DNA from 2 places in the Ammoniphilus soli genome. Region 2 is predicted to be linked to the other one. Evidence: riboswitches for the same ligand, from Rfam matches in the RefSeq annotation. Region 2 holds a riboswitch; the other holds the start of a gene.

Region 1 (10,500 bases), on a different contig from region 2:
GGCATAAGTATCAAATATCGTCGTAAGTGCTCCTTCATCCATCCCGTTATACAGCAATACCCCTGTTTTTTTGGTCCATTGGAATGCTAGGTTGAACGAATAAATCAATTCGGTTCGATCAACATAATTAGGGTCTACCTTCGGATTTTTAACGAAATGATAAGAAGGGTAATTCATCTCTTTCGCTATTTTCTCCGCCATAGGTTCGCCTAATTGCTGTGAGATCACATAGAGGACGGCATCAATTCCTGAAGTGAGAGCTGCTGAAGAGACGATGTTCCCGTCTTCGACATAACGCACATCCCTTCTCCATTTTGTTTCAGGATATTTATTGGTTTCCTTAAAAGCAAAACTTTTCCAGTCGGTAGTTGCTTCTTTCCCTTTTAATAAACCTGTATCGGCCAGATTCAACCCTCCAGCGCAAATGCTTAACAACTTCGTATCAGAATGTTTTTGTATCCATTCCCGGACAGGTTTATACTTTGCTTCGTCAACTATAGGCATGGCCGGGATCACAATAAGGTCGGGACTTTTTCCTAATAATCGATCCAGTTCATCAAAAGAATAGTGCGGCATCAGATCCAGACCACCAGAGAGTGTTTTCATGTTTTTGTCCGGAGCAACTGCATATACGTTATAAGCCTCAGTCATCGCAAACATTTCATACGGAATCATAAAATCGATCACTTCTGTCGTCGGATTGGATAAAAGGACAGCTACTGTGGGTTTTTTTGGATTATGTTCAGGCACGCTCACGCCTTGTAAAGCAGGGATTGGTGTTGGCCGAGTGGGAATCCAATATTCCTGATTGGAGCGAACATACCCAAACGCACCGATCCCTCCCACAAACACTACAAAAGTCAATACATAAACAAGGATACGTACTAATAACGTCTTCACTCATTTTCCTCCTCAAATATATATTCTTATAATTACAATACATAGGTACGGTATATTAAGGGTGAAAATACTCTGACTACTATCCGGTTTTAACCAATGACACCATTCTAGGTAAATCTAGGGAACATCTACTACGAAAGGAACGATAAATACTTTACCATCCGTTTAACATAGCGGCTTTCTTGTTCATCATTAAACGCTCCTTTTCCCATATCATTCACATTCACTATACTATACCCCTATAAGGTATATGTCAAGGAAAAATTACCATTAAAAAGCCTATTTATTTAACAAGGAGAAAGAATGAATCGTTCTCCTCCTTGTTCATTAGACTTTCACTCTCTGTAATCTCAAAGCATTTAACACAACCGATACAGAACTTAACGCCATAGCAGCACCAGCTAACCACGGGGCTAGGAATCCGAGGGCAGCGACAGGGATGCCTAATGAATTGTAGGCTAAGGCCCAAAATAGATTTTGTTTGATACATACCCCCGATAGGTAAAACGAGTGGATGATTTTTTCTTCCTAAGACCACAATGATTTACACTCTTAGGGAGAAAACCAAGCCGGGTATCGGCTCGGAGTGATCTATGTTATTTTACATCGTATCCTTGATCCTCGATCACATCTTTAATTTTTTCTAAGGAGACCTTGTTTTCATCGAATTCTAAAGAAACCGTTTTAGCTCCTAAATCGACTTTAGCGACAATATCCAGTTCTTTTTTTAAAGATCCTTCAATAGCTGCGACACAATGGCCACACGACATACCTTCTACGTTTAAAGTTACAGCTTTCATGGTCATACCTCCTAAATGAATGTTTAGATTAGTCAATATGATACGTGGTTGAACCGTTAATCACATTGATCTTGATTACTCTAAGTTATTTACCATCCAAAGTTAATCAGAGTGTATATCACAAATCCGATGGATAACACCACTGACACCATAGGGTAATAACTTGATGTACTTTGGCTGGTTCCGCTGTGTAACGAATGTTCGTATCGAAAATGCAGTGGTGAGGAGTGTAATCACAATCATCAACCGCCGAACCCATAATATACCCGACATTGTAGCCAGTGTGCTTGTGGAACCTCCCAAAAGAAATAAAATGCTCATGTGTAACCAATGATGAGAGGACCCCTATCCAGTAACTTTGGTATGGCAACTGTTGAATATAAGCTGAATGTATTGCCATCACGAAAAAACGATGGCTTATGGAACGTTTATGTATAAAGTGACCAATACAACACAATGCGTAATTAAGTTGTATCGGCGGTCATAATTGATCCACCTTTATGCGGTGTTCGCATCCCAATAGGGTAAACCTTATTGGGACTTTGAATGGAGATAACAATGTTTCAATACTTTATCAAATCCCATTTACATATCCTAAAAACTATTTAACTATCGGGAGTCGATTGTTCAGGAAGACTGCTATGGCAGTCTTCTTTATTTTTTTCTTAGTGTATAAGAATCTCAAAATCGATAGATTAAAAGCAAAAATCAGCCCATGTCGGCTGTTTTTTGTTTTACATCAATTAAAAAAACGGCTAGATGCCGAACGGCCGCCCCACAGTTCCATTAATTGTGGAAATTATGTACGAATATTTCAGTTGCTTATTGGTAAAATATTCATTAACAAAACCATCTAGTAAAATTAAATTTAAGATACCTTGATGAAAAGGGAGGGAAGCAGCCGGTCATGTTGATTCGCATGATTCTTCATCAGCTTCGGAAGAAAGAACAAGCCCACATGCAACAGCAAATGACGAAACAACAAGACCCGCTCTCTGCAAACTTAACCCAAAATATCCGGGTCCTTAGTGCCATATATGAGGAATGTTCCGATGTCGCCTTTCGTCCTTTTTTAATCGGAGGAAAAGTTAAAGCTTTCCTTATTTATATAGAAGGACTATCCAATATTGAAGAGATGGATGCGAACGTACTCGCTCCGCTAATGCAGGAATCAACGGAGAAACTGAATACCCTGAATGAATTGCTGGAAAAGAAATTATCCGTTACGAAAGTGCAAAAGGTGAAGACTTTTGCCGATTGCGTAGAAAAGCTTTCTATCGGTAATCCACTATTATTGTTGGAACAGCAAAATGAGGGTTTCGCTTTAGGCTTGGCCAAATGGGAGAAGCGATCGGTTGAGGAACCTACGGCTGAAAGCACTGTCCGGGGACCACGCGATGGATTTACGGAAACATTAGGAGTTAATATATCCCTGCTGCGAAGAAAGCTTAGAAGCCCTAAATTGAAAATGAAAACGATGAAAGTGGGCAGCTATACCCAGACCGAGGTGGCCATCGCTTTCATCCAAGATATTGCTGATAAAACGTTAATCGAAGAAGTGATGAATCGGCTGCAGCGAATCGATATCGATGGGATCCTGGAGAGCGGGTATATTGAGGAAATGATCGAAGACAATCCTTTTTCGCCGTTTCCCCAAATCTTAAGTACGGAACGTCCTGATGTTGCCGTTTCCAGCTTGCTGGAAGGGAAGGTCGTCATTTTGGTCGATGGAACCCCTTTTGCTTTAGTGGCTCCAACGACTCTCTATTCTTTATTGCAGTCTAGCGAAGATTATTATGAACGATTTTGGATCGGAACAGCCATCCGCTGGCTGCGGTATTTATTCGTGGTGATTTCCCTGCTGCTGCCTTCCTTCTATGTAGCGGTTCTTACCTACCATCATGAGATGGTCCCGACTACCCTTCTGATTAGCATGGCATCTTCACGGGAAGTCGTGCCGTTTCCGGCTCTGGTAGAAGCGTTGATCATGGAGATTACATTTGAAGCGCTGCGGGAAGCAGGGATCAGGCTGCCTAAACAGGTTGGCGCTGCCGTCAGCATTGTAGGAGCCTTGGTCATCGGTCAAGCGGCGGTTCAGGCCGGGTTGGTTTCCGCTCCTATGGTTATGGTGGTAGCGATTACGGGCATTGCCTCCTTTACCATTCCCCGCTACACAGCCGGGATTGCCTTAAGGATGCTGCGCTTCCCGATGATCATTCTTGCAGGAACGCTCGGATTGCTCGGAATTATGATTGGGATACTCCTCATCCTGATCCACTTAAGCACCTTGCGTTCCTTCGGTGTGCCTTATTTGACTCCGATGGCTCCGATGAAGGGGCGGGACATGAAGGACGTCCTGATGCGGGCACCCTGGTGGATGCTGAACACACGCCCGCACTTAACCGGAAAAGATAACCTTTACCGGCAGGCTCCTGGCAATAAACCGAATCCCATCCATGGGGATGACAAGACAAGTGCAAGAAAGAAGTGAAATGAATGCGACTGAATCTTTCTAACTACCGTCCCATTGTCTTTCCAATGAAAAAAATCAGCCTGATTCTTTTTCTTTGCCTGAACCTATGTTTGCTTACAGGCTGCTGGGATCGAACTGAAGTCAATGATTTGGCCATTGTGACGGGAATTGGCTTGGATCAACAGAAGGAGAAGGGAATCGAATTGACTATTCAAATGTTTGTTCCGAAAATGGTAAGCGGAGGCCAGGCAGGAGGCGGAGGAGGAGGTGGAGGAGGTGGTGGAGGAGGAGAAACCCTCTACAGGTCCGGGACGGGAACGACGATTGCGAATGCTCTCGCAAACCTTCAGGAGAAAATTCCACGGGAGGTTTTCTGGGGTCACACCAAGGTCATCGTGATCAGTGAGAAGCTGGCGAAAGAAGGCATTCGCGAACCGATGGACTACTTGGCCCGTCATCCTGAGCCCCGCCTGAGGGCCCATGTATATGTCAGCAAGGGCAAAGCAAAGGATGTCATGGCTTTGCTCCCCCCTCTGGAACGAAGCTCCGCGGAAGTGCTGAGAGAATTGTCGGAATCCGAAATATTGATAGAAACAACCTTAAAAGATTTCCTGCAGATGCTAATCAGTGAAGCAGCTACAGCGGCCGTCCCGATGGTCGACATCTTGCCGCCTCAGAAGGGGCAAAGCAAGCTGCAATCGATAGGCTTTGTTAACCGCACGGCTATTTTCAAAAAGGATAAAATGATCGGTCATATTGATGCGAGGCTGACAAGAGGAGTTCTTTGGCTGAGAGACGAAATCGAACAGGCCACTATTACGGTGAGGCCGGAAGCGGCGAAGGGAGGGCATGTCTCGGCAGCTCTGATTCGTGCCCATACAAAGCTGCTTCCCGAAATCGAAGATGGGAAATGGAAGATGACCGTTAAAACGGTAGCGGAAGATGATTTGGTTCTCAACGGCACAAATTTGAGCCTAATGGATCCCGAAATTACAAATATGGTAGGAAAGGAATTGGAAAAGGAGATTGAAAATCGCATCCAATCAACACTCCAGAAAGTTCAAAAAGAAATGAGAGCGGACATCTTCGGATTCGCAGAGGCTTTTTATCATAAGTATCCGAAAGAGTGGGAGAAAATGAAAGACGAATGGGATGATGTCTTCCCCAAGGTGGAAGTCAAGGTAGAAGCCAAAGTGTATGTGCGCAGACCCGGTTCGTCGACTGCTCCGCAAGGATTGCCTGAAAAAGAGGTGAAGAAAAAATGAAAATTGTAGCCGCATTGGGGATCACCATCATTGTTGCCCTTATGGCGCTATTTCAAATCGCTAGACTGGATCCCCAGAAAAACCAAAAAGAAAAAGCTGCTTTTTTGGCACTAACAGCGGCAGGATGGCTTCTCTCCCTCCTGCTCGTATTCTTTCCGGACATGCCGGGGCCCAAGCAGTTGATCATGACGATCTACAAACCCTTTGGGAAAATTTTAGAGCAATAAAAAGCGAGGAATTTTAACGGTATCCTCAAAAGAGGGAAAAGAGGTGAAAGCATGCTGGAAAAAGGAAAAATTTCCGCTTTGCAAATGGGAATCATCATGTATCCGGTAGTTGTAGCAACTGCCGATCTTTTGGTTCCGGCGATTACCACGAAGTACGCCAAGCAGGATATGTGGATCTCTCCCATTTTGGCTTCCGTTACCGGGTTTCTTGTTGTGTACACAGTAAATCAGTTAAACAAGGCCTATCCGCAGGAGACCATCATTCAATACAGCGGACGCATACTCGGTCAGATTCCAGGAAAAGTACTCGGGTTTCTGTTTTTGCTATTTCTTCTGTTAACAAACGGTCTTATCATTAGACAATATGGAGAATTCATCGTCGGCAGCTTTCTTACGAAAACGCCGTTGACATTGATCATGGGCAGTATGGTACTAACCTGTGCCCTTGTTGTGCGCGGTGGATTAGAATCGTTGTCAAGAGTAGCCCAGATGATCGTACCGGTGGTGGTTTTATTGTGGGCATTGATCTTTACCCTGCTTATACCGGATATGGAAGTGAAGAACATGCTTCCCATTATGGGGAAGGGAATGATGCCTTCCCTCCTGGGGGCGATTACTCCGATGGCCTGGTTCACCCATTTTGTGCTGCTTTCCTTTTTTCTTCCCTTCTTGACGGACCGGGAAAAAGGAATGAAGTCGGGGATGATATCCGTCATCTGTGTGATGATGACTTTGTTTATCATCAATATAGGAACCCTTTTCCTATTTGGAGGCCTTACATCCATGTTAGCTTACCCGGTGATGAGCGCGGTACGGTATGTTAGTATTGCCGACTTCCTGGAACATCTTGAATCCCTCGTGATGGCGATTTGGGTTGCGAGCGCTTTCCTTAAAATCTCAGCCTATTATTATGCGCTTGTTCTAGGCACTTCTCAATGGTTGGATATTTCCGATTATCGAGTTATCGTCTTTCCGCTGGGCCTTCTTTTGTTGGTTTTTAGCCTTTGGTCGCTGCCAAATCTTCAAGAAGTCAACTATTTACTGACATATGTAGTATTCAATAATTTGGCCTATGAAATGATCATCCCGCTATTACTATTACTCATCCATACCATAAGGAAAAAGATGGTTTCGAAGTAGATTTAAAGCCCAAATGAGTTAGTACCGTAGCAAGTTCCTATCCGCGCATCATTGATTTCTCCAGGTTTCATGGGCCATTCATGAAATATTGGGAGTAGCTAGAGCCCATGGAAGATGAGCTAAAGAAAATTGAAGAGTTGCACAATCTGATACCTGAACATTCCCAAGATATGATTATCCGTTTCACGTCACTGGGGATTTTAACCTATGTATCACCTGCTTCCAGTCTTCATCTTGGTTATGAACTAGAAGAGCTAGTCGTAAAAACGGATAAGAAACTCAGCGGTTTATTAGAAAGTGAATTAATCGATTTTGAATTATTTATAAGGCATAAAAGTGGGAAACGAGTAGAGGTAAGGACTACCCTTTCACTAATTATATCAAAGGGGAATAGGTAGACCTCTCTTTCTTTGTCACAGATATTACAGAACAAAAGCAACCCGAAGAATTCATTAGATCAGAACAGTTATCCGTTGTAGGAGAATTAGCTGCTGGTATCATGTTAGTACACTTGCAAGACAATGCAGTATCAATGAAACCGCTCCAAAAACCGTCACATTTTTCCTTTTTTGCCCATGATATAATTTGGATAGAAATTTAATACTTACAAATCGATAATGGCATACTCACCCGAAAGGGGAGGACGCAAAGCCTACGGGTCTAAGGTGATAAAAGCTATGGCAGCCGGGTTACCGAAATTGTGCATATTCCTTATAAAGAGAACCGCTCAGTTTCATTAGAGTGATCTTTTTTATTTACTGGAGGGGATTAGCATGGTTTCTATTGATGAAATAAGAAAAGAGATCGAACAATTAAGGGCGGAGATGGAGAATAAGGCCATGGAGCATCAATTGAACTTTTTGCACCCGGAAGTCGTCCATCTAAGTCAGTTATTAGACAAGCTGATTGTACAAGTGATGCAGGAGGAGCTAGCCATCCATACATGTGCATAAAATGAGAGCCTACATAATACAAGGCTGTAGGCTTTTTCCTTTTAAATCGTCACTTATTGAACAATTCTTCCCGGTAGCTTATTATTTGCTAACGGAGTCAATAGTTGAGGAGCCATGATGATAGCGGCTCCTCTTTTTGTTCAGCTATTGGGCAGTTATCTTCAGTAAGTTTTATCCCTAACGCCATTTTTTTGTTTTAAAGCAGTTATTCTAAACCCAGAATATCATTTTTGTGTTTTCGTATAGAGATTAATAAGTTAAAACCCAGCCTTATTTGGCTGGGTTTTCTTTTATCCATTTCTCTGCCCACTTTTCACACTCTTCCATCATGGGTTTTAATGATCGACCCTTTTCCGTCAGTTCGTATTCAATGCGGATTGGGATTTCAGGATACACGTTCCTTCTTACAATATCCGCTGCCTCCAACTCCTTAAATCGTTCTGACAACACTCTATCACTGAGGGTTGGGATGATTCTGGATATATCTTTAAATCTGGCTGGACCGTTCATTAAGACACGAATAATTAAACCTGTCCATCGTTTGCCCAGTAGTTCAAAAGCGGACTCAAATGTAGGACAGAGCGTAAAGTCTTTCATGGAAACCACCTCCAATTATAATTTTTTATAAGGTACTTGACGTAAGTAAGTATAACACAGTATGATACTTACATAAAGTTAGTTATAATAAAAAGTCAGTAAATAATAAAAGGTAAAAAGAGGGGGCAGTCTTAATGAATCTTGGTCTTTTAATCATTCGTTTAGTCATTGGTCTAACATTTATGGGACATGGCGCTCAAAAACTGATTGGTTGGTTTGGAGGGTATGGACCGAAAGGAACCGGCGGTTGGATGGAATCCATTGGGATGAAACCCGGTGTCCAAATGGCAATCCTTGCAGGATTAAGTGAATTAGTAGGAGGCTTGCTTTTTGCTGCGGGGTTTTTGACGCCTATCGGCGCACTACTCATCGCTGCTACCATGGTGGTGGCTATTTTGAAAGTTCATGGACAAAACGGATATTGGAGTGATAAGGGAGGATTCGAGTACCAAATGGTTTTGATTGCGGTGGTAATCGGTGTGGCTCTTATTGGTGCAGGTTCTTATTCTCTTGATGCGGTGCTATAAGGTAATTTGAGATGTTTAGATCATTAAAATGGGAAATATAAACGAAAACACAGGAGGTTATCATGATTAAGGTATATCCAGCAGAATCGCGTTTTACAGCAAATCACGGGTGGTTAAAAACTTCTCATAGTTTCTCATTTGCCGAATACTATGACCCGAATAACATGAATTTTGGTTCTCTCCGCGTACTAAATGATGATTATGTAGCCGCAGGCAATGGATTTGGAGCACATCCGCATCGGGATATGGAGATTGTCTCCATTGTTCTAAAAGGTCAATTGAAGCATGAAGATAGTACGGGCGGTTCCGAGATCCTTAGACCCGGAGAAATCCAAAGGATGACCGCAGGAACGGGTGTCGTCCACTCGGAATATAATCCCTCCAACACCGAAGAGGTCAACTTTCTGCAACTTTGGTTTATGCCAGAGAAAAGTGGATTATCGCCATCTTATGAGCAAAAAGCGTATGACCAAAATGTATTGAAAAATAATTTGCTCCCAATCGTTTCGAACCGTGTTCAATCTGAACAGGTCGCGTTCATCCATCAAGATTTGACCTTGTATCTGTCAGAGTTAGACGCAGGAAAAACTCTCACCTTCACCCAAGAGTCAAATCGTAAAATCTTTCTCTTTGTAATCGAAGGCGATCTCGCATTAAACGAGCAAACCAAGCTGAAAACACGCGATTCAGCAAGGATTACTGACCTTACTGAATTGAAAATAGAGGCGAATTCAAACGCGAAATTGATGTTGATTGATTTACCTTAAGTTTTTAAAAAAATAGATCAGGAGGAGAAACAAAATGAACAATCATCAACTAGGAGCATTCATTTTAAGAGTAGTGTTAGGGATTTCCTTTAGCATTCATGGTTTTGTTAAATTCCAAGGGGGCATTGGTAATATTGCTGGATGGTTCGAAAGCATCGGACTTCCCGGATTTCTAGCCTATGTGATTGCAACGATCGAATTATTGGGAGGATTAGCCCTTATTCTTGGATTAGGAACACGATTGGTATCTGCACTATTAGCCATCATTATGATTGGCGCCACTTTAAAAGTGAAATTAGCCGTTGGCTTTTTGGGGAACGGTCAAATGGCTGGATGGGAACTTGATCTTGCGTTCTTGGCTATGGCTGTATATCTAGCTTTAAATGGCAGTTACGCTTATTCCCTAGATAGGACTTTGGGACTTTCAAAAAGAGAAGAAGCTGCTGCTTAACAGATTAACAATTCCCTAGGTTTCTTAGCTAAAAACGATTGGAAGCCACCAAGGAACGCAATAAACGGTGCGCCCGACATGACTCGGGCTTATTTATTAAACAGAAAGGGATGATCATGATGTCTATCCGCATTTCTTCAACAGATCAACAGGCATCCGGAGGATTTGACGAAGGAAAACTGGTAGAGCAGAAGCCTATTGGCTTTCCGGGAGAAGGATCAGCCGTAGACCGTGTGGGAACTTTGTTTTATTGGGCGTGGTTTCAAGCAAAAGAAGATGCCTATCTCCCGCCTCATCCTCATAGAGGATTCGAAATCATTTCCTACCTTTTAAATGGAACCGTGCATCATCAAGATACGCTTGGAAATGAAAGATCTCTTCATACTGGTGGTTTACAGGT
Region 2 (10,500 bases):
TTGCTTTTCGCATCCGGTGCGATCATTTCGTTAGGTTTTCTAGTGTTTTAGTAAACATTAGATGATATTAGGATCAATCCTGAATAACCTGACCAATTGCTCTATAAACGGGCGGGATTTGTCTCATGATGTAGTAAAGCCTGGGCAATGGGGTTATGCCGAAGAAATCGGCTACGTTAAATATGATCCTAAAGAGGATGATGAGGAATGGTAGAAACTCTAACTGAACCCTGACCGTTTGGTTAGGGTTTTTATTTTTTAACCAAATAACACTTTGCTTTCTAAAATAGGTTAACTGCAATTTCCATCTCCTTTCTATGTATAAATTAATAGAAAGGAGTGAGAACTTATGGGTATTAGACGTAACAAAAAGCGACCTTGTCCAACCATGTCCTGAGTAGTACTATGTAATGCCCAAACATAATTTTCTAAAATATTAGCTTCTGATTTATTGCAGGAGCTTTTTTCGTTTTAGGGATTTATCCTAAGCGAGGCATATGACGATTCATGTCAAAAAGTAATTATTTGAATTACAAGGAATCTTAGAGTTAATCTAGAACTATATACCCATGATATTAAGATTATGGGGTGATCGTTTATGAAAAAAGTCGCAATTGGAGTTATTGTGGGTATGCTCATGGGAGGATCTTTAGTTGGGTTTGCTGCACAATCCGAAATCAAATTGATTGTAAACGGAAAAGAAATCGAATCTGACGTTCCTCCACAGGTGATAAGCGGAAGAACAATGATTCCAGCAAGGCCGTTAGCGGAAGCATTAGGTGCAACTGTTGAGTGGGACGGTCAAAGAAGAGCAGTAGTAATTACAACAACAGATGGAACACCAACTGATCTGTCTCCGGTTAATACTATACCAACTGATTTGCCTATAGCTGATGACAATCCAAAGGTGGAAGATAACCATCAACATGATTCAACCCACGATCTAAATGATGATCATGGAAATGATGGTGAAGAGAACGAGGATGGTGATCACCGCGGAAGAAACCGTGGCGGGAGAGACCATTAGAACAATTTTTATTACAATATGATCAAGATCCTGTCACCCAGGATCTTTTCTTTTTCTGTAGGGATTCTTTAACGAAGCAATACTCTCATCACAAATTGGTTTGAATATAAACCTTGTTTAAAGAAATAAATTCCAAAACAGTGCAAAAATACCTATAATTCGAGTCTGTGTTGAGAAGAACTCGTTTTCATAAAGTACTATCATCAATGGCGATCGTCTCACTTTTAATGACGGGAGTTGCTTCCGCCGCATTTGAAACCGATCAGACTGGTAAGAAGCTGAACAATCATCAGATTGATCAACTCAATGCTGTTAAGGCTGTTACTGAGAAATTCCAAGATGTACAAGATGCTATCGATGCTGGATACGAACCGGTAGGGGATTGTGTAAATGCGGACGATATACCACCGCTAGCCGGTCTGGGATTAGGCACAATGGGTATTCATTATTTCAATCCTAATCTTGTAAATAATCATCCGGATAGCAAAAATCTTAACTATAAAGACGTTCTTATCCCAGAACAACCAGAGCTTCTTCTCTATACAAGGAGCGCAAACGGTGAATTAGTTCTTATAGGCGCAGAGTACATGGTTTCATATGAAGAATGGAAAAAGATCCACGGTAGAAAAGATACTGAGGCTGAAATGCTAGATCCTAATTGGAAAGGTCCTAAGCCTAAAATATTTGGTTTTGAATTTGAAGGACTTATGGAAGCTCATGGCCTGGGAGAGCCTTCGCATTTTGACAAGCATATCTGGCTTCATAGTGATAACCCAGTGGTGTCGATGCGCAGTGGAACCCCAGCTGCACTTGTGATCTAGAAGTCGAGGAATAGAAACCCTATTATTCAAACCTTTTTGAAGTCCTGATATATCTTTCAGGATCTTTTTTTTATAGAGGAAGAGGGGAATAAATCTTAACCAAAACTAACCCTTTATTCAAAAAAATAACCGTAGGAAGCAACAAACCTCAGCTTTAGAATCTAAATTATAATATTTAAAGGGATTACTTGGAACAAGTTTGTGGGATTCATTCTTCATATTCTATACAATGCTGAGGTAAACGAGGATTTGGGCAGGGAACCAACCTGCAATTTCTAAAAAACCAACTTATGTTTCCTTGTTCTGATATCCTTGCAATAATAACAAGCAAAATATAAAGGACTATAATTAGACGCACTTTTAAACAACCCCTTTTAACCAAATAAATACGGACACTTTAATTTATGGTAAAGACATAATAAACGTTTGTATAAAAGCTCTAAAAAGAAAAAAATCATAAGAAAGGGCTGTAGGATGATCTTCCGAAACAACCAAAAATACGAGGGGAAATTCATGGCAGCAGACGAAGAAATTGCGTTGGAAGGGCGCGTATCCCGCACTTCTATACAATTTCTATGTTTATCAGTAAGCGACTAGTTTTGCTGCTTCTACTGCTTTAGCCAAGCAAGTTTTAGAGGAAGGAAAGCCGGCAGTCGAACGGATACGCGAAAACTTCTTGTCTGCAGGAAGTTCTTCCGATCCGATTAGCGTGTTAAAAGCGGCTGGCAGAGATGTCTACATCCAAACCGATTGAGGGTACGATGAAAGTTTTAAAGCAAACTTTAGATTTTGTAGACATATCTCCATCTTTTCAAAGTCAATAAGGTATAACATAAAGCGGATAGCTGCATTTTTTATCTTTGCTTACTTTTCTTTTTTCTTTTATTTCTGGTTGGAATATCAAAACCTAGTTCGCAATCTTCACAGCACGCGGGAAGCATAATATTAAAATCATTGGAGTTGACCCATTGATCGAAACATCTTATTTTACAGTCGCATATATCACGACATCTCTGTGGGTTTCGGTGATTTTTGCACTTTTTATAACATCTGCTGCAAGACCATTTACAGTCACTGGTGATTTTGGTTATTGAACCGCGAGAGTTGGCCATTTTATTACCTCCTGTGATGTAATCACTATATAGGATTCGGAACTCAATGGAATGGGCAAAAATACTACAATTTAAACCTAAATTTTATCCAACAAAAATGCCTGTCACCGCTCGAATTATGTTCTTCTTACTTATGATCAGGCGTATATTTGAAGTGGAAAAGGCCTTACTCAAATAAGAGTAGGCCTTTTTTGGATCGTTTGTAATCTAATTCACCCTAGTTATTCTTTTGTAAAGCCTCCGACCCATTCCGATTTTCCAATGATCTTGCCGCTTAAGGCCGCTTCAAATTGCTCTAGCGCCAGAAAAGGGGCAGGAATGTCGATACTTTCGGTATTTAAGGCAAACAGTACTAAGTGATCATCATGCCTTCCTGAATTGGCTGGTGGCTGAGTTCCGCCATAGGCTTGATTTGTTTGGAAAACATCGATTATTACAAATGAAACTTGTCTCTTAAATTGATTTGGGTCTCATATCCTGCCGGAAACTCGATAATAAAGTAGGCTTCTTTTATGCGAGGGCTGATTCTCCACGGTTTAAGGCTTCGGACGATGTGAATGACGGTCCCTTCCTTGTCCAAGTAATAAACGTCAATGGGAAAGCGCATAAAAAACATATGAACCTGGTTAGTTCTATTAAAAATCATGCCCAAATGGGTATTCTTTTTCCCCATTAATCCCCAAAACCGACTCCAAAACGTAAAGGCAAGATGGAGATCAATTGAAGATTCTTCTTTCTTATCTATCTTTACATACCGAAATTTATGAACAGCCACTGCTGAGATCCTCCTAAAATGATTTAGTTTTACCTTAAGGTGAATGGATGGTTTTCGCAATAGGTTAATAGGGTTTGTTATTTGAGAAACAAAATAATCGAAAATTATACATATTATTACAAAAATCAATAAAAACTTTTGTCAATAGGAGTTGATTCCTGTTGCTTAATATAAAATTGGGTAGAAAAAATAGGAATATTGTTTCATATGAAAGTTACCTATTTCCCACTAATATATAGCTATAAACAATCGAAAAGGCAAACTTAGGGAAATCTAAGGACGCAAAGCTACAGGGGCTAATATCAATTCTATGATTATGCCAGCCAGCTGCCGAAGACATATGCCTACCTACAGTAGATGCTATTCTTCGGGATAGTATTTTTTTATTTCAAAAAAACTGTTAAAGGTGGGAATTGTGATGATGAATTTTGTAAAGCGTTTGGTACGTGAAGAAGAAGGACAAGGTATGGTGGAGTACGGTTTGATTTTGGGGTTGATTGTGGTTGGGGCTATTGTTGCTATGGGGCCGCTTGGTACAAAAATCACAGCTTTATTTAACAAAGTCAACACAGCAGTAACAACACCAGCATCTTAAAATTAGTTGGAATTAGTAAAGCCTTTAGGGTCCTATTAAAATATCTCAACATACATAAAGCTCCCTTTTCCCCTTGAAAAGTGGGGCTTTCTTCATAAAAGGGGAAACGACCATGATAGATTACATCCTATGGATCGTACTTATTATTTCATTTATAACCGATCTATCTAAACGGAAAATCCTAAACATCATTACACTTCCGACCATTGTTATTGGTCTTATATACCATTCAGTCATAGATGGATGGAGTGGTCTTCTATTCAGTGGGCAGGGATTCCTGCTCGGTTTAGGCCTTCTGCTGATTCCCTTTGTTCTCGGAGGAATGGGAGCGGGAGATGTGAAGCTTCTGGCGGCAGTGGGTGCGATGAAAGGGGCAGGCTTTGTGTTTAGTTCTTTTCTTTTCATGGCGATGGCCGGCGGGGTGATGGCCTTAGTAGTTCTTATTGTACGAAAAGAATTAAAGTATCTTCTCTTTCGATTTTTCCTGTTTTTGACCGTTGATAAAGGAAAGATTCAACCGATCCATCCGTCGGCAAAGGAAAAGGGCTATACCTTGCCTTACGGTGTAGCGATTGCTGCGGGGGTGTTTCTTGCTTATTATCTGGGTGGGGTTTTTGATGCGTGATGAAAAGGGTCAAGCCACGGTGGAAATGGCGCTATGTGTTACCTTGTTACTGCTGCTGGTATTTGGCTTAATCGATTTCGCGAGGATCTTTCATGCGCAATTAACCCTAGATCATGCGGGAAGAGAAGGGGCAAGGGCAGCCAGTGTAGGCGGTACGGACCAGCAAATCCAGGATGTGATTTCTCAGGCGTCGGGTTCTTTAGGGAGTACGAATCTCACGGTGTCGATTACCCCAACCAAGACTGAGCGCAGGCGGGGGACCTATGTCACCGTGGATCTGGCATACTCGATTCCATTGACGACGCCTTTATTAACTCCCTTCCTGCCCAATCCGTACTCTTTTTCAAAGAAAACAACGATGAGGATGGAATAAGGTGAAGTGGCTTAAAGACGAAACAGGAGCCGTTGCTGCTTTTTTAGCGATCATCATGACCCTGCTGTTGGGTTTTGTGGCATTGGCCATCGATGGGGGACTGTTATATCAGAAAAAGGCGAGTCTCCAGCGAAGTCTCGACGCAGCTGTGCTGGCCGGGATTCAGGAGCTTCCGTCCTTTCCCGATGAAGCGAGGGAAGAGGCCGCCTATACGGCTGAAGTTAATGGATTGGACCCATCGAAATTACAGACAAATTTTAATCTTTCCAATACCAGGATGGAGGCTAGGGCAACGGAAGACCAAGAGTTCTTCTTTGCTAAAGCCATCGGGTTTCATTCTGCCAGTGTAGCCGCTCGGGCTGCGGCCGAGTTAAATCCGCTAACCTCCGGTAAGGGAGCGGTTCCGCTGGGTGTAGAATATACGACGAACCTAGCATTCGGCACGCAAGTCAGGCTGAAGGTCGGGGATTCCACGGTAGGGAATTTCGGGGCGTTAGCGTTAACGGGACCCGGAGCCCGCAATTATGAAACGGATTTGAAAGAAGGCTTTCTTCAGTACCTTTCTGTTGGTGCAATTCTCAATACGGAGACGGGGAATATGGCTGGTCCAACGGAAAGAGCGGTAAATTATCGCCGGTCTCTTTGTCCGTTTCACGGTACTGCGACCTATCAGGATTATCCGAGTGATTGTCCAAACATTGTTCTTGTTCCCGTTTATAAAGCGGTATCCATTCAAAGCAACCAGATTAAACAAGTGGAAGTGGTGGGGTTTGCCTCCTTTTTCCTTGAAGGGATGAATAGCTCGGACGAGGTCGTTGGACGATTTATCCAATTCGTCCATGAAGGAGCGACTTCTCCAGTCCAGGCGAATTACGGTACCTATGGGGCTAAACTAGCTCAATAAATTGATCTTAGGAAGAATAAGGGTGGTCAGATGAACACGAGAAAAATATGGCTTGGGGCATTGGTTTTTGGGTTAATGGCAACGGCGATCGTTTATTTATTGCTTTTCCCCAGCTCGAATGCCAAGCCAGCTGCAACCGAACCCCCGCCGCCACCCCAGGCGAATGAGGAACCGAAGGAAGGTGAGGTGAAGCCGGAGGCTGCTCCGGTAGCGTTGGAGATTGCTGAGGGGAAGCGGGCGATCACGGTGAATATCAATGAAGTGCAAGGGGTGTCAGGGTTTATTGTCCCTGGTGACTTCGTTGACGTGATTTCCCTTCATCCCCATCAAATCCTTTTACAGCATGTCCGGGTACTGGCTGTCGGCAAATCGATATCCGCTCCTAAACCAGGAGAAAAAAACGAGTACCGGACCATTACCCTTGAGGTTCTGCCGACCGAGGGACTTGCGGTCGCCATGATTGAGACGAGCCCGGAAGGAAGCTTTCACCTGATGCTGCGTTCACGGGAAGATAGGTCTACCACTCCGCATAAACACATCACACCTGAACAGTTGGGCAAAGGAGAGATTCCGAAATGAAGATCGACTGGTATGGACTGACCGATCAGCCTGCTTCTTTGGGTCCTCTTAAAACCCTATTGTCCGGGTCAGGGAATCCATCCAAATGGTATACAGAGGTTTCTGATTTGCGTGAGGCATTGAAGGGTTCAGCGGAGGGGGCCGTCGTATTTTTGCAGCTCGCCAAGACTCCATATGAATTATGCCGTGAAATTTCTCTCACCCATCCCTTGGTATCGGTGATCTTGATCGTTCCGCAAGAAGAGGTGGATCTGAAAAAAGCGATGCGGATGGGAGCGGTTGATGTCATCGGTCAGCCCTTCAAGAAGGAGGAATTGGCACAGGTACTAAACGAGGCCGTTCAAGTCATGAAACTCAAGGAGACAGCGCTGCGAAAGGAATCCAAACCGGACCAGGGGAAGAGCGGACATGTGATTTCGGTTTGCGGCACCAAGGGCGGAGTTGGGAAAACGACGCTAGCTGTTAATATGGCTGTTGCGTTTGCTAAGAATAATCTGAAGGTGATCATTTTGGATTTGGATCTTCAGTTTGGCGATGTCGCGATCCTTTTTGACCTTCATCCGAAAAGAACGATCTATGAACTGGTGGTGGAGGGGGATGGGGAGGCTAAGGAAAGCGTAGAGCGATACATCGTGCAACACCGTTCCGGTGTAGATATCCTCCCTGCTCCGAATCGGCCGGAACTGGCAGAAGTGGTTACCGGTGAGCACATTCAACGGATTTTAGCTGATTTAAAGCGGCGATATGACGTGGTGTTGATCGATACCCCGCCGTTATTGGTAGAAACGGGACTCGTGGCCTTGGAAAATTCGGAAGACATTCTTTTGATCAGCTCAATGGAGGTCCCAACGCTAAAAAATAGCAGGCTGTGCATTGACGCTTTACAGGCGATTGAACTCAAGGATCGGGTGAAGGTGGTGATCAACCGGGATTCGGATTTTGAGGCCTTAAGGATTGATACGGTGGAGCAATTTCTCGGTTTGCCGGTTTTCCACCGAATTCCGAGTGAAGGAAAAACGGTGGTTAAAGCGGGGAATGAAGGAGTTCCCTTTATTACCTTGAGTCCGAGGGCAGCCGTATCGAAAAGTTTGATTGCTCTCACTCTTAAGCTGCATAAGCTCCCAAAGGATCGGAGCAGGGCGGAAGCTAAAAGTACGAAGCGATCGATGTTGGCCCGGATTTTAAGGAAATAGGAGGGGATCTCAATTGTCTCTATTAAAACGGTTAGCAGAGAAACATCCAGCAGCGATACAGCCGCAGGCTCCTCAGGGGAGGCATACCTTGGAGCTGGTTCGGGAAGACCCGGTTCAATCGAGCTTAAAGATGGAGTTTCACAAATTTTTGGTTGCCGAACTTAAAAAACATCCGCATGCGAAGGAGGAGGAGATGGAGGAGCTGATCGGGGAGCTTGCAGAACCCTTCCTCCAATCCGAAGCCGATAGCCTAACCTCCGAGGGGAAAAAGCAATTGCTGAATACGGTGGTCAATGAATTGACAGGCTATGGCCCGATTACTCCCTTATTAGAGGATCCGAGCATATCGGAAATTATGGTCAATGGCCCCTATCACATTTATGTAGAAAAAGGGGGGTGCCTCGTACGGACCCCTGCTTTTTTCCGGGATGATGCCCATGTCACTCAAGTGATCGAGAAGATCGTATCCCCGTTAGGGAGAAGGATTGATGAGAATAGTCCAATGGTCGATGCCCGCTTGCCGGACGGCTCTCGCGTGAATGCGATTATTCCGCCGCTGGCTTTAAACGGACCGACCATCACCATACGAAAATTCCCTCAGCATCGTCTGGAAATGGAAGATCTGATTCGGTTTGGAACGCTAAGTGAAGCCATGGCTCGTTTTTTGGATGCTTGTGTCAAGGGGCATTTGAATATGTTCATTAGCGGGGGCACCGGTTCGGGGAAAACGACGCTGTTGAATGTGCTGTCCTCCTTCATTCCTCCGGAAGAACGAATCGTCACGATCGAAGATGCGGCCGAGTTGAAATTATCTCAGGAGCATGTGGTTTCCTTGGAGACCCGCCCGCCGAATATTGAAGGGAAAGGCGCGATTTCGATTCGGGATTTGGTCCGCAATTCCCTTCGGATGCGACCGGATCGGGTCGTCATCGGGGAGGTCCGCAGCGCTGAAGCCTTGGACATGCTGCAGGCGATGAACACCGGTCATGACGGATCATTGGCTACTGGACATGCGAACTCACCGCGGGATATGCTTTCCCGTTTGGAGACGATGGTGCTGATGGCGGGATTGGACCTGCCGGTCCGCGCGATTCGGGAGCAGATTTCCGGCGCGATTGATATTATTATTCAACAGTCCAGACTGAAGGATGGAAGCCGGAAGATTACGCACATTTCCGAGGTGTTGAATCTGGAGGGCGATACTATTGTCCTGCAAGACCTCTTTGTGTTCCGGCAGACAGGAGTAAGTGAGGAAGGCAAGATCGTCGGGAAATTTGCGCCTGTCGGAATTTTGCCCCATTGTATGGACAAGATCGAGCGGTATGGCATTGAACTCCCCCCCCAGATGTTTCGGGAGGAGGGAGAGACGTGGTTCTAGCGGCCTCTTTTGTCTTTTTTAGTCTCATGTACGGTTTGGTGGGTATGATGCTGGCCAAACGGAAGAGCCTGGCGGAAAAACGATTGGATCAGATTCTGACTGCTGGCGAAGAAAAAGTGGAGGCGGAAGAAGCGGATGTACCCAGCTCGAAGCCGAAGGCCCCGATGGGTCAAAGACTGGTAACGGCTCTGGGGAAAAGGTTTGCCGGTAAATCCTACGTGGTCCGCTGGGAGGAGGAGCTGGAAACAGCGGGTATTCCTCTGAAGCCGGAGGAATTTTTTGTGCTCAGACTCCTGGTGGCGTTAGGGATCCCGGTTGTTCTTTTTATCCTCCAAGGAACGAGTATCCTTTTGCCTTTGACCTTTCTTTTGGGGTATATTCTGCCCTCCTTTTATCTGAAGCAAAAAAGAGCCAAGCGATTGGCTCGGGTAGCCGTACAGCTTCCCAATGCCTTAGGAACGATGGTGACATCGCTTCGTGCGGGCTTCAGCTTTATGCAGGCGATGCAGCTGGTAGGAAGAGAAACAGCCGACCCTCTTGGACCGGAATTCAGCCGTACGCTGCGTGAGATCAGCTTCGGAGTGTCGATTGAAGATGCCTTGAAACAGCTCCATGTTCGACTTCCCAATGATGATCTGGAGCTGGTCGTCACAGCCTTGCTCATTCAGCGTACGACAGGCGGGAACCTGGCTGAAATTTTGGATTCGATGCAGGAGACCATCCGGGAACGAGTGAAAATTAAGGAAGAATTAAACACATTAACGGCACAAGGACGCATATCGGCTTGGATTATTACCCTGCTTCCGGCGGTTGTAGGGATCGTCATTCACTTGATGAATCCCGAGTTTTTCACCCCCATGCTCACGCAACCCCTTGGCTGGGCGATGCTGGGGGGGAGTGTGATTTCCGGCTTGATGGGATGGGTATTTATCCAGAAGATTATTCGAATTGAGGTTTAAGCATGGAACTAGTCGCCCTTTTGACTTTATTCGGTTTTTTTACGCTCGTTGCCGCGGGATGCTTATTTTCCATGGAGCAAGGCACGCTCCGGGTGGAAAACCGCCTAAAGCTTTTGTTTTCAAGTGAGCGGAAGGATTTGCTGGATACGCTCAAGGTAC

The links. A riboswitch is a leader RNA that binds a small molecule or an ion and turns the genes downstream of it on or off. The one in region 2 is predicted to bind cyclic di-GMP.
Region 1: it holds a riboswitch for cyclic di-GMP, as region 2 does, so the genes downstream of both, ABLT31_RS23060 (Spo0E family sporulation regulatory protein-aspartic acid phosphatase) here and ABLT31_RS27950 (Flp family type IVb pilin) in region 2, are expected to answer to the same signal.

The regions. Positions count from the first base shown of each region.
Region 1 covers NZ_JBEGDL010000013.1:147,711-158,210, reverse strand. Annotated here, with positions in the region: gene ABLT31_RS23095 (DJ-1/PfpI family protein) at 1-900, opposite strand, end outside; gene ABLT31_RS23090 (copper ion binding protein) at 1,497-1,700, opposite strand; gene ABLT31_RS23085 (spore germination protein) at 2,620-4,191, shown strand; gene ABLT31_RS23080 (Ger(x)C family spore germination protein) at 4,197-5,438, shown strand; gene ABLT31_RS23075 (hypothetical protein) at 5,435-5,665, shown strand; gene ABLT31_RS23070 (GerAB/ArcD/ProY family transporter) at 5,717-6,805, shown strand; gene ABLT31_RS23065 (PAS domain S-box protein) at 6,913-7,203, shown strand; cyclic di-GMP riboswitch class I at 7,415-7,502, shown strand; gene ABLT31_RS23060 (Spo0E family sporulation regulatory protein-aspartic acid phosphatase) at 7,579-7,758, shown strand; gene ABLT31_RS23055 (winged helix-turn-helix transcriptional regulator) at 8,029-8,355, opposite strand; gene ABLT31_RS23050 (DoxX family protein) at 8,490-8,882, shown strand; gene ABLT31_RS23045 (pirin family protein) at 8,945-9,649, shown strand; gene ABLT31_RS23040 (DoxX family protein) at 9,684-10,100, shown strand; gene ABLT31_RS23035 (pirin family protein) at 10,139-10,500, shown strand, end outside.
Region 2 covers NZ_JBEGDL010000023.1:41,975-52,474, reverse strand. Annotated here, with positions in the region: gene ABLT31_RS27980 (short-chain fatty acid transporter) at 1-51, shown strand, start outside; gene ABLT31_RS27975 (hypothetical protein) at 62-214, shown strand; gene ABLT31_RS27970 (copper amine oxidase N-terminal domain-containing protein) at 599-1,027, shown strand; gene ABLT31_RS27965 (hypothetical protein) at 1,234-1,848, shown strand; gene ABLT31_RS27960 (YbhB/YbcL family Raf kinase inhibitor-like protein) at 3,182-3,391, opposite strand; gene ABLT31_RS27955 (DUF192 domain-containing protein) at 3,394-3,735, opposite strand; cyclic di-GMP riboswitch class I at 3,982-4,070, shown strand; gene ABLT31_RS27950 (Flp family type IVb pilin) at 4,154-4,330, shown strand; gene ABLT31_RS27945 (A24 family peptidase) at 4,443-4,955, shown strand; gene ABLT31_RS27940 (TadE/TadG family type IV pilus assembly protein) at 4,948-5,328, shown strand; gene ABLT31_RS27935 (pilus assembly protein TadG-related protein) at 5,330-6,232, shown strand; gene cpaB (Flp pilus assembly protein CpaB) at 6,263-6,811, shown strand; gene ABLT31_RS27925 (AAA family ATPase) at 6,808-8,004, shown strand; gene ABLT31_RS27920 (CpaF family protein) at 8,018-9,382, shown strand; gene ABLT31_RS27915 (type II secretion system F family protein) at 9,373-10,341, shown strand; gene ABLT31_RS27910 (type II secretion system F family protein) at 10,344-10,500, shown strand, end outside.